Regions from separate parts of the Vibrio fortis genome, predicted to be linked through region 2. Evidence: riboswitches for the same ligand, from Rfam matches in the RefSeq annotation. Region 2 holds a riboswitch; each other region holds the start of a gene.
What was found. A riboswitch is a leader RNA that binds a small molecule or an ion and turns the genes downstream of it on or off. The one in region 2 is predicted to bind thiamine pyrophosphate.
Positions count from the first base shown of each region.

Region 1 (4,022 bases), 310 kb from region 2:
CTGAGCTAAGTTTTTAATCACGTACGGGAGCGCCATCAAGCTATTAACGGCAATCACAACAAAAAAGGCTAAGCTAAACACATCGGTTATTGAGCGAAGCAATAGAAAGATACCAGTGCTCACCACCAAGCCGGGAGTCACCAAAATAATGGTGCCGATGAGCTCAATCTTATCAGCGCGAAAGGTCTTGTTTTGCAAGCGCCATGCTCGACTGGTCATCAAAATGGCGACCCCGACTAATAGTGCAATCACACTTGCACTAAGTGCCACTTTCAGTGAGTTCAACAGCGCTAACCAAAACGGCTCGCTGGTTAGCACCGTTATCGCTTCACTGTTTAAACCACCCACAATCACCATCAACAGTGGAGGTAAAACCAGTAATGAGGCTACGATGATCCAAAAGCTATCCCAAGCTTTTGAACTATAGGTGTCCTTAACCAAGAACTTCGCTTCAGACAATTGGCCAACGCTGACGGATACAGGCTTGGAAAGGCGTTGAATACTCACAGCCAATACACCACAGAGCAGCATCTGCCAGATTGCTAACAGAGCCCCAGCTTGAAGATCAAAATCAAATTTAATCGCTTGATAGATAGCAAGCTCGATGGTTGTTGATTTAGGGCCACCACCCAGAGCCATCACAGTCGCGAAGCTAGTAAAGCAGAGCATAAATACCAAACCACACACATGAGGCAACTGCTGTTTAAGACGCGGCCATTCAACCCATTTAAATTTGTCCCAGTGACTCATTCCAAGGTGAGCACACAACTTGTGTTGCTCAACCGGAACCGTGTCCAGAGCTTGAAGTAGCAGCCGACTTGCATAGGGCAAATTGAAAAAGACATGCGCGAGCAAAATACCATTCAATCCATAGATGGAGAATGGCAGATCCAGTTCAACCGTTTGGAGCAGTTTAGCGAGCCAGCCACTGTTACCATAGATAGCTAAAAGACCAAAGACACCAACCAAAACAGGCAGAACTAAGGTTGATGCGAACAATCTTAGCAGCAGAGAACGCCCTGGAAATTGACGACGTGACAAGGCATGTGCGACTGGAATAGCAAAAACGACACTCAACAAAGTAGATAGCGTCGCTTGATAGAAACTGAACTTGGTAACGTGCCAGTAGTAAGGATCAGACCATACTTGACTGATATCAAGAGAAGGGGCATTGCTTAGCAATGCCCCTACCGATGAAACCACAAAGGCGGTAATGATCATCGCGACCCAAATACCCACCTTAGGTGTATTCTTTAACATAAAGGGTGATTGTCTCGATGTTTATCCTCTAAAATAGATAGAGGCTGAGTACCCAACACTGGGCACTTAATTAAAAAGTCAGGGCGTTTTGCCACTCACGAATCCACGGCTTACGCTTCTCTGCCACTTCCTCTGAGGTAAAGCTCAGAGATTTTTTAGGCATAGTTAGCTGATCAAATCCTTTCGGCAACTCCACACCTGTCACTGGGTACATCCAGTTACCGGTTGGCATCGCCGATTGGAATTCATCACTTAGAATGAATGCCATGAACTCATCCGCTAGCTTCTCATTATCACTGCCTTTCACTTTTGCTGCCACTTCAACTTGCGTGTAATGACCTTCAGCAAAATCTGCAGACGCGTACTTAGTGTCGCTCTCTGCAATGATGTGATAAGCCGGAGAAGTCGTGTATGAAAGCACCATATCTGACTCTCCCTCTAAAAACATAGAGTAAGCCTCAGACCAACCTTTAGTTACGGTCACGGTTTTCTTTGCTAGCTGTTTCCAAGCTTGCGTTGCATCATCGCCATAAACCGACTTCATCCAAAGCATCAAACCTTGGCCTGGAGTTGAGGTACGAGGATCTTGGTAAATCACTTTTAGATCATCACGCTGCTCAACCAACTCTTTCAAGCTCTTTGGTGGGTTTGATAACTTTTCTGTGTTGTAGATAAATGAGAAGTAACCGAAATCATAAGGAACAAAGGTGCTGTCGTCCCAGCCATTAGGTAGCACAACAGAAGAGGTATCAACGCTGTGTTCAGCAAGTAGGCCTGTTTTCTTCGCTTCCGCCATCAAGTTCTGGTCAAGACCAAGCACAACATCGGCTTTGCTGTTACCGCCTTCTAGGCGCAAGCGGTTAAGAATAGAAACCCCGTCCTCCAACGCAACAAAGTTGACGTCACAGCCACATTTTTCTTCAAACGCTTTTTCCACAGCTGGGCGTGGGCCCCAATCTGCAGCGAAGGAATCGTAAGTATAAACAGTTAACGTATTATCGGATGCTAATGCGGAAAAAGAAGCAGCTGTGGTTACAGCAAGAGTGGTTAATGCAAATTTCACTGGACGCTCTCCATGGTCTGAGCGGCACAGGCTTGAGGGAGGACAATGGAAAAGTACTGCCTAACTCAATTCCTACGCCAGCATTATCTGGTTCAGGTTTACGGGTCCCAAGTTGATACTTGATCTCAGCCGCCATTCATAATTTGAATGGTTAGCTCCCCGATGAGTGAGCAGAATTGTAATTGTATTTTAACCAATAAGCTACAAAGTTCGCCTTAATGGCGCTGATCGTAACCCCATCTTGGCACTAACCCCTGCTCTATGCCCAAGTGGTCAAGAATGCGAGCTACCATGAAATCTATGAGGTCATCGATCGACTTTGGCTGATGATAAAAGCCAGGAGCAGCAGGCATGATAGTCACGCCCATGGTCGAGAGTTTGTGCATATTCTCTAAGTGCAGAGTTGAGAATGGCGTCTCTCGAACGACGAGAAGCAGTTGACCGCGCTCTTTCATGACCACGTCTGCAGCGCGTTCAATTAAGTTATCTGACATACCGTGAGCAATCGACGCAACACTTCCTGCCGAGCAAGGGCAAACCACCATCTGCTTGGGAGCTGCGGACCCAGAAGCAACAGGAGAGAACCAATCGTCTTTGCCACACACTACTAAACGGTCAGGGTCGCAATCTAGATGTTTAACCAACGCTGCTTTAGCAGCATCCGGGCCTGAAGGCAGTTTGAGATCATGTTCGGTCGCAAGCACCACTCTAGCCGCCGACGAGATCAACAGGTAAACCTGATAATCAGCGGCGAGCAAGCACTCTAATAAGCGCAAACCATATGGGGCACCGGAAGCGCCAGTGAATGCGAGGGTAATCGCTTTACTCTGTTTCGTCATGATCTCTCGTACTTCTAAAATCGATTGGAACGCGTGTATTTAACCTTTGGCTGCCAATCCATCAAGCAATTTCTGATGAATGCCGCCAAAACCACCATTGCTCATCACCAAAATTTGATCGCCTGGTTGTGCTTGCTCAACAATGCTCTTCACGAAGGCATCGAGGTCATCACTGACTACTGCGGGTTGGTGGCAAGCATCTGCGACGTCTTGAACCGACCAATCAATGTTGTCTGGTTGAAACAAGAAGGTGCTGTCGGCTTGCTTTAACGAATCGGCAAGGGTTTCTTTGTGAACCCCTCGTTTCATCGTAGCAGAGCGAGGCTCTAACACAGCGATAATTTTATTGTTGCCGACCTTATTACGTAAACCACCCAAGGTTAGTTCAATTGCCGTTGGATGATGTGCAAAGTCGTCGTACACCGTTACCCCTGCCACTTCCCCTTTAAGCTCTAAACGGCGCTTAGTATTGATAAATTTCGCCAAAGACTCACACGCCAAGTCCGGAGTCACACCCACGTGTCTTGCGGCCGCGATCGCCATCAAGGCATTATTAACGTTATGGTCCCCGACTAGCGGCCAATCGACCTGACCAACACATTCACCTTGGAAGAACACATTAAACTTCGAGCCATCTTTGACTAGCTTTTCAGCACGCCAATCCGCCTCTTCACCAGCAAATTCAGTTTCACTCCAACAGCCGCGAGACAAGACATCTTCCAAAGCCCTATCCTGCTGAGGAGCAAAAATTCGACCATTGCCCGGAACAGTACGGATCAGGTGGTGGAATTGACGCTTAATCGCCTCAAGATCGTCGAAAATATCCGCATGATCAAACTCGAGATTATTCATAACCAAGG
Region 1 is NZ_AP025487.1:2,879,674-2,883,695, forward strand. Features, by position in the region: gene thiP (thiamine/thiamine pyrophosphate ABC transporter permease ThiP) at 1-1,260, opposite strand, end outside; gene thiB (thiamine ABC transporter substrate binding subunit) at 1,331-2,323, opposite strand; TPP riboswitch at 2,376-2,495, opposite strand; gene OCV50_RS12720 (flavin prenyltransferase UbiX) at 2,539-3,162, opposite strand; gene mpl (UDP-N-acetylmuramate:L-alanyl-gamma-D-glutamyl-meso-diaminopimelate ligase) at 3,202-4,022, opposite strand, start outside.
Region 1: linked by a shared signal. The riboswitch ahead of thiB (thiamine ABC transporter substrate binding subunit) and the one ahead of thiC (phosphomethylpyrimidine synthase ThiC) in region 2 are both predicted to bind thiamine pyrophosphate.

Region 2 (4,022 bases):
GAGCCTCGTTCAACGGTCGGTCTGGAATACCAATGAAGATGTCGGTTGGCTCTTGATGGCGACACTCTCCAACGCTCAATTCTGAACGATAGTGGAGTATGTAATCCGAACCTTGAGAACAATCAATACTAGAGAGAATATCGGTCGATAGGCTTGTGATATGTTGGTCGTGAATGAGCTGTATCGATTGAGTTGGGCTCACACCCAACTCAACATTTTCGATAATAAAACCCTGCTCTTTCGCCAACAACAAACATTGTTGAACCAAGCCAGTTAGCTCAATCAATGATGACGGAATAAGGATTTTATTCATTAATCAGCCGCCTCTATGGTAGCAGCCGGATGATAGAGCTCAGATCCCGTTTCACGGAACTCTTGCGATTTTTGACGCATCCCCTCTAGTGGATCATCAAGCATTTTGATCGATATCGCTTGGTCAGCAGCAACCTGCTCTGTGTCTTTGGCGTATTCGCGCACCTCTTGCGAGATCTTCATTGAACAGAATTTAGGTCCACACATAGAGCAGAAGTGAGCAACCTTACCTGACTCTTGTGGCAAGGTTTCATCATGGAAAGCTCGGGCCGTTTCAGGATCAAGAGAAAGGTTGAATTGGTCTTCCCAACGGAACTCAAAACGCGCTTTTGATAGAGCGTTATCACGTACTTGCGCACCAGGGTGACCTTTCGCTAAATCGCCTGCATGAGCAGCAAGCTTGTAGGTAATCAGGCCGGTTTTAACGTCTTCTTTGTTGGGCAAACCAAGGTGCTCTTTTGGTGTTACGTAACAGAGCATCGCACAGCCGTACCAACCGATCATCGCAGCACCTATTCCTGAGGTAATATGGTCATAGCCGGGTGCAATATCTGTTGTGAGTGGGCCTAGCGTATAAAACGGCGCTTCATGACAATGTTCAAGCTGCTCGTCCATATTCTTTTTGATCATATGCATAGGCACGTGACCAGGACCTTCAATAATCACCTGAACATCATATTCCCAAGCAATCTTAGTCAACTCACCCAGTGTGCGAAGTTCGGCAAACTGAGCTTCATCATTAGCGTCAGCGACAGAACCTGGACGTAAACCATCACCTAGTGATAGAGCGACATCGTACTTAGCACAGATCTCACAGATCTCTCTGAAGTTCGTATATAGGAAGCTTTCTTGGTGATGAGCCAAACACCACTTAGCGATGATTGAACCGCCTCGCGAAACGATACCCGTCACACGCTTCGCCGTCATCGGCACATAACGAAGTAATAAGCCTGCATGGATCGTAAAGTAGTCAACGCCCTGCTCAGCTTGCTCAATCAAGGTGTCTCGCATCACTTCCCAGTTTAGGTTCTCAGCAACGCCATTAACCTTCTCTAGTGCTTGATACATAGGAACCGTACCGATCGGCACTGGGCTATTGCGCAAGATCCATTCGCGTGTCTCATGGATATTACGCCCAGTAGATAGATCCATTACTGTGTCGCCGCCCCAGCGAGTTGCCCATACCAACTTTTCAACTTCCTCTTCAATAGAAGATGACACGGAAGAGTTACCGATATTTGCGTTAACCTTTACAAGGAAATTTCGGCCAATAATCATTGGTTCCGATTCTGGGTGGTTAATATTGGAAGGGATAATCGCGCGCCCCTCAGCGACCTCTTTGCGAACAAATTCTGGTGTAATGTCTTTAGGCAGGTTAGCCCCAAAACTCTGGCCTGGGTGCTGCTGTGTGAGCACTTCGTCGCGATACTGGGCTCTACCCATATTTTCACGCAGGGCAATGTATTCCATTTCTGGAGTAATGACTCCCTGACGAGCATAGTGCATTTGAGTTACACATTGGCCATCTCTAGCACGTCGAATACGTGGTAGATTGCCGTAACGAAGCTCATCTAAGGTTTCATCTTCAAGGCGTTCTTTGGTGTAAACCGAACTCACGTCATCGAGTAGTTCGGTATCTGAACGTTCCTCAATCCAACTCTCTCGCAGCTTCGGTAAGCCGTGATGAAGATCGATTTCATGTTGTGGGTCAGTGTAAACACCCGATGTGTCATAAACGCGAATAGGCTCATTTGGCTCAAAGATTGGCGCTTCTTTGGTACCACCGATCAAGCTATCCGCAAGAGATATCTCACGCATTGGAACACGAATATCGGCTCGAGAGCCTTCAACGTAAACCTTGGTTGAATTTGGATACGGTTGTACCGAGAGAGTTTCTATAAACTGTTTTGCTTCCAGTCTCGCTTGCTTGCGATTCGACATAGCATTTTTCCTTGCTTCGTTATTCTAGATAATAAATTCGGATAAAAATGCTTGGCGGAAAGATGCGACAAGAGGAGCTGAACATAGGTATACCCAGGGCGGGCAAAAACGGCCTAATGCTTAGCTTAATGATAGGTCTGCTAGAGAGAATTCCAGCAAGGATATCTTCTCTTGTTCCCTTCGCAGGTATTAACCTGATCAGGTTCAACGGATCCCGAATGAACGGTCTCAGCCTTATGGCACTCCGACAAGTGAATTCAGTATATAAAATCGGCTTGGTTAAACCAAGCCGACCTGTGTGATTTTGATACGAATCTAGAGAACTAACTCTTAATTAGCAACTGAAAACCAATCCAGGCTGCCGAAATGCTCAATACCACATTAAGTAGCACGTTGAGTCCCATCTTGAAAAAAGCACCCTGCTGCATCAATAACACGTTATCCATAGAGAAAGTGGAAAACGTTGTTAATGCACCTAAAAAGCCTAACCCAATGATCTGACGCCACGGTTCAGTTGCGAGCATCTCATTTTCGAATGCGGCGATGAGTAGACCCATAATAAACGAACCGACGACATTCACCGTCAGGGTGCCATATGGAAAACCACGACCCAATAACACAACACATAACTCAGAAATTAGATAACGAGAGCACGCACCAAATGCACCGCCGATGGCAATAAACCCCAAAATTGAAAACTGACCCATAATTCCCCCACATAAGACTTAAGGATATTCTAGCCTTACTCGATTTTTTTTCGAGATAATTAGTGAATAAATTACTTGGATAAATTTCAAGATTAAAAAGTTACAGGTGTCACTTTACTTCGATATAACCCATCAAGCCCGTCTTCATGTGTTCAATCACATGACAGTGGTACATCCAACGGCCAGGATTATCAGCAACAAACGCTGCTTTCGCACTGCCATTCTTACCAAGCAGAACCGTATCAGTATGGAATGGCTCTTCAACTTTCTTTCCATCCAGCTCAAGTACAGTGAATGTATGACCATGGATATGGATCGGATGGTGATACTGAGTTACGTTTTTGAGATCGAATATATATGTCTTTCCTAGCTCTAATGTCGCAAGCGGTTGAGGAATATTATCCTTACTCATCCCTTCCCATGCGCGCTTGTTCGTCAGCCAGAATTTTGGCATCGACTTGCCATCTTTTCCTGTCGGACTGATCGCCCCCTCCCACTCAAATAGAAAATCGATCTCGGTGGCATTTTCGAGGTCTAGATTAGGAACCGGGTTGAGTGGTAAAGCAGGTAATGTCTGCTCAGATGGCAAGTTTGAGTCCACGACTTCTAATGAACATAATGAGAATGGAAAGCGTCCTTTCATCTGTAAGACATTTATAGTGGTGCCCTTAGTCGGAGCCACAAATCCAATATCCACTCGCATGCCCGGGCCAATCTTATGTTGTGTTAGTCGATAAGGGGTTTTGACAGGGTTACCATCGATAGCAATAACCCAAGCCTCTACCCCCTCGACCGCAATAGGATAGGTAATCGTATTATCGACATTTGCGATTCGCAGGCGTGTTGTCGCATATTGCTTAATCTGGTAGTTCGGTTCATGAACACCATTTACGCTGCTCCACTCGCCAGGAGTACCCATACGAGCACTCATTCGTGGAATCATCAGGTCCTTCCACTGCCCTTGCTTATCAAGATGCCAATGTTTAAGCATCAGCGGTAACTCTTCATCAAAAGCAACGGGCTGAGACTCTTCAACAATGATCAGCCCTACTAACCCCATTC
Region 2 is NZ_AP025487.1:3,193,993-3,198,014, forward strand. Features, by position in the region: gene OCV50_RS14240 (thiamine phosphate synthase) at 1-313, opposite strand, end outside; gene thiC (phosphomethylpyrimidine synthase ThiC) at 313-2,253, opposite strand; TPP riboswitch at 2,412-2,510, opposite strand; gene crcB (fluoride efflux transporter CrcB) at 2,577-2,960, opposite strand; gene OCV50_RS14255 (multicopper oxidase family protein) at 3,070-4,022, opposite strand, start outside.

Region 3 (4,022 bases), on a different replicon from region 2:
GATAAGACAGAAGACAATAAAGCCATTGTTGCAGACTTTGTTAATACCATTTTAATGCAAGGCGACATGTCTAAAATCAACCAATTTATCGACGCCGAAGATGACGCTTATCTTCAACACAACACCATGGTCGCAGATGGCCTAAGCGGATTAGGCAAAGCGCTTGGCGAGTTAGCAAAAGTTGGTATGCCAATGGTTTACAAAGAGAATCACAAAATCTTGGGTGAGGGTAACTTTGTCCTCGCGATTAGCGAAGGCGTGTTTATGAATAAAGACGTCGCGTTCTATGACTTGTTCCGTCTTGATAACGGCAAGATCGTTGAGCATTGGGATGTGATCGAGAATATTCCGCCTCGCGAAGAGTGGAAAAACGACAATGGTAAGTTTGGTTTCGAGCACGACTACGTCGTGGAAGTGGCTTCTTTCAAACTTAAAGACGGTGTCGATCCACAAGAATTCGCAAAACTGGATAAAGCCGTTGCCGATAGTTACGTGTCAAAACAACCAGGATTTATTCAGCGTGAATCTGGATTAGTGGATGGCGATACATGGCGCGTGATTGTGCATTGGGAATCGCTGGATGATGCGGATGCATCGATGGAAAGCTTTATGAGTGCTTCTGCTGCGCAAGGTTTCCTAGCTGGCGCAGATACATCAACCATGAAGATGCAGCGTTACGAAAACTAGCTGTAATAAACTAAAAAAGACCTTATATCCGTAACTGTCTGTAGTTATAGGATATAAGGTCTTTTTTGTGTCCAGCATGCCTAACACGCGAACGTAGGCTATTTTCGAGCTTATAGAGATCGTGATTTTTGAAATTAGTTTGGTGATCTTTGATTAACTCACCAAGCATTGTCCCATAATCAAAAACGAACAGCCTATCGCAAACGACCAAGAGATCGATCGCATAACCCCAATATTGACCAAATACAAAATGTGGTAAGCCACTCGAAAACCGATATGGAGAATTGCAAACAACTGCACGCTCTCGTTGACAGTGTCAGTTGCTATGGCGAGAAGTATCGCAGCTGAAAATACGATGAGAGACTCAAACGCATTTTGGTGCGCGGCAAGTGCACGAGCTCCAAATCCCTTCAATTTCGCCTGCTGGTCGCGCGGATGATTATTGTCGTAACCACCGAGTCGGCTCATAGCGACAGCAACCGGGACTTTCGCTAGGTAGGGAAGCAGAGCTGCGGCGATTAAACAGTAAATTAGCGTATTCAATGGATATCCTAAGATCTATTCGTTGGTCAATTTCCCTGATGATATCAGCCAGTGTTATATAATGTTAATTGGTATTGTTTAAAGGAGTAGATTATGAGACCAGTTAAGATTATTTCTTTAGTTAGCGTTCTAATGTGTGTTTCTCCAGTCGCCTTCTCGGAAAAACCAGAATGGGCGGGAAAAGGGAAACCAAACTTAGAAGAGATAAAGTCGTCCTCCGACATTGAAAAGGCTGAAAAGCAGATTGAGGACCGCGATGAAGAACTCGAAGAGTTAATCGAAGAGAAAAAGAAAAAAGCTAAGAAAGTTAAAAATAAAAAAGATAAGAAAAAGCTAGAGAATGAGATAGAAGATTTAGAGGTTGAACAAGAGGAAGTTGAGGATCTAAAAGAGAAACTAAAAGATAAGAAATCTGGGCTCGAAAAACAAAAAGAGAAGAAAGCAGAGCAAGTTCGCAAAGAGGAAGGCAAAGGCTCAGAGCAAGGCCAAGCCAAAAGAGAAGAGAACAGCCAAAAATGGTGGAAGTTCTGGGAATAGACACACACATAGACTTAATGAGTAAAACTAACGCTCCAAGATACTATCGCCAAAGCTGATGGTTTTATGCCCGAAAACGCTTTCGTTCACGCTTTGGTAAATAATAATCTGCAAAATTATTACCTCCCTCGTGATAGTGCTGTTAGTATGGCTGCAATAGTCGGGGGGCAACTACATCGTTTTGTATTTGCTGAGATCGAATTTCGAGACCCGTTGAACCTGATTCAGTTAGTACTGGCGTAGGGAACTATTGACACTAAAACCTATGCGGTACTTCGATTCGTTATGTCTATTTTTACGATCTCTGGTGCCTAATCTTCTTAGTTTTAGTGCGGTTCTCCTGCGTCTTTTCGATGGTAGGAGCGACCATGACCCAGCATTCCAGCACAAAAATCGACACTCAATCTATTCCTTCAGACACACCTATTGTATTAACCATTGCGGGTTCAGACAGTGGCGGCGGCGCAGGTATTCAAGCTGATATCAAAGCGATGTCTGCAACAGGCAGCTTTGCTTGTTCAGTGATCACTGCGATCACGTCTCAGAACACTCAGGGCGTTTCTGCTATTTTCCCCATTCCTCTCGATCATGTCTCTAGCCAGCTTGATGCTGTTTTCAATGATCTTAACGTTGCTGCAGTGAAAGTTGGGATGTTGGCCGATTCAAGCATCATCAAGGTGGTCGCGGACAAGGTTAAGCAGTTCCAACCGAAACATCTGGTTATTGACCCAGTAATGGTAGCGACCAGTGGCGATCTACTGCTTGAGCAGTCAGCCATCAGCACTTTGAAAGAAGAGCTGATTCCACTCGCTGACATCATCACCCCAAATTTGCCGGAAGGTGCGGCACTGACAGGAAAACCTGTTCCTGAAAGCGAAGCTGATATGCAAGACATGGTTGAAGAGCTTCGAGCATTAGGCGCGAAAGCGGTGTTGTTGAAAGGTGGGCATTTAGAGCAAGATGAAAACAGCAATGACCTACTGATTCTGCCTACAAGAACAACCCTCATCAGTGCAAAACGATTCCCAACCAAGAACACACACGGTACTGGCTGTACGCTCTCTTCGGCTATCGCGTCTTACCTTGCTCAAGGTAATGACCTTACTCAAGCCGTTGAGTTAGGTAAGCGCTATATCTCTGAGGCGATCGCGCATGCCGATCAATTGGACGTAGGTCAAGGTCACGGTCCAGTGAATCATTTTTACGCAGGCCATGCGGATGTGCGATAAGCCTCTTGGCGTTGAGTTGACCAACGCCAGCATTCGCTACCTCGATAACGAACGATCGACACTGCAAGGTCTTAACTTGTCGGTTGCGGCAGCGCAATGGACGGTATTGCTTGGACGAAGCGGTTGCGGAAAGACCACAATTCTTCGTTATCTAGCTGGTTTACTGAGTCACAATATCGAGTGGCAGGGTGGGTTACACACCAGTGACGGTGAGCCATTGGAAGGTCGAATCGCGTATATGGCACAACAAGACCTTTTGTTGCCTTGGTTGTCGGTGATTGACAATGTTTGCCTCAGTCAACGCTTCTCAGGAAAAGGTTGGCGAGGTATGGAGAGCATTTCACAAAGCAGTGAACAGATTCAGCAGCGCGCAATGTCGTTGCTTGAATCCGTTGGGCTTGCTGAATACGCTCACGCTATGCCGCAACAATTGTCCGGTGGTATGCGTCAGCGAGTGGCATTGGCGCGTACGCTGATGCAAGACAAACCAATCGTGTTGATGGATGAACCGTTTTCAGCGTTAGATGCGGTCACAAGGCATAAACTGCAAACGTTAGCAGCCCATCTGCTTCAAGATAAGACCGTTGTCTTGATTACTCATGATCCACAAGAGGCGGTTCGACTCGCTCATCATCTTTATGTGCTGCAGGGAACACCTGCTTCAGCTCAAGCGTTGAAAGTGCCGACAACACTGCCACCTAGAACCATCGACGGCCAATGTGCCAGCATTCAGCAACAGATCTTGGAGCAGCTGGAGCAAGACTATGCATAGTTCCGAAGCGCTAACCAAGCCTCAATCAGTATTGAACCATGAGGATCGCTCTATGAGCCCGTTACTGCGTGTCGTGATAAGCACCGCAATTATTCTGGGTCTGTGGCAGTTGGTGGTTGTGGTATTTGAAATGCCTAGCTTTATTCTGCCAGCGCCTGTGGAAGTGTTTAACAAGCTAATTGAACGCTATGACGTATTGCTCAAGCACACGTGGGTAACAGCGCAAGAGATCCTTTTTGGGCTGCTACTTGGCT
Region 3 is NZ_AP025488.1:815,031-819,052, forward strand. Features, by position in the region: partial or broken gene OCV50_RS18185 (nuclear transport factor 2 family protein) at 1-393, shown strand, start outside; gene OCV50_RS18190 (MAPEG family protein) at 841-1,230, opposite strand; gene OCV50_RS18195 (hypothetical protein) at 1,321-1,767, shown strand; TPP riboswitch at 1,919-2,030, shown strand; gene thiD (bifunctional hydroxymethylpyrimidine kinase/phosphomethylpyrimidine kinase) at 2,136-2,996, shown strand; gene OCV50_RS18205 (ABC transporter ATP-binding protein) at 2,986-3,768, shown strand; gene OCV50_RS18210 (ABC transporter permease) at 3,821-4,022, shown strand, end outside.
Region 3: linked by a shared signal. The riboswitch ahead of thiD (bifunctional hydroxymethylpyrimidine kinase/phosphomethylpyrimidine kinase) and the one ahead of thiC (phosphomethylpyrimidine synthase ThiC) in region 2 are both predicted to bind thiamine pyrophosphate.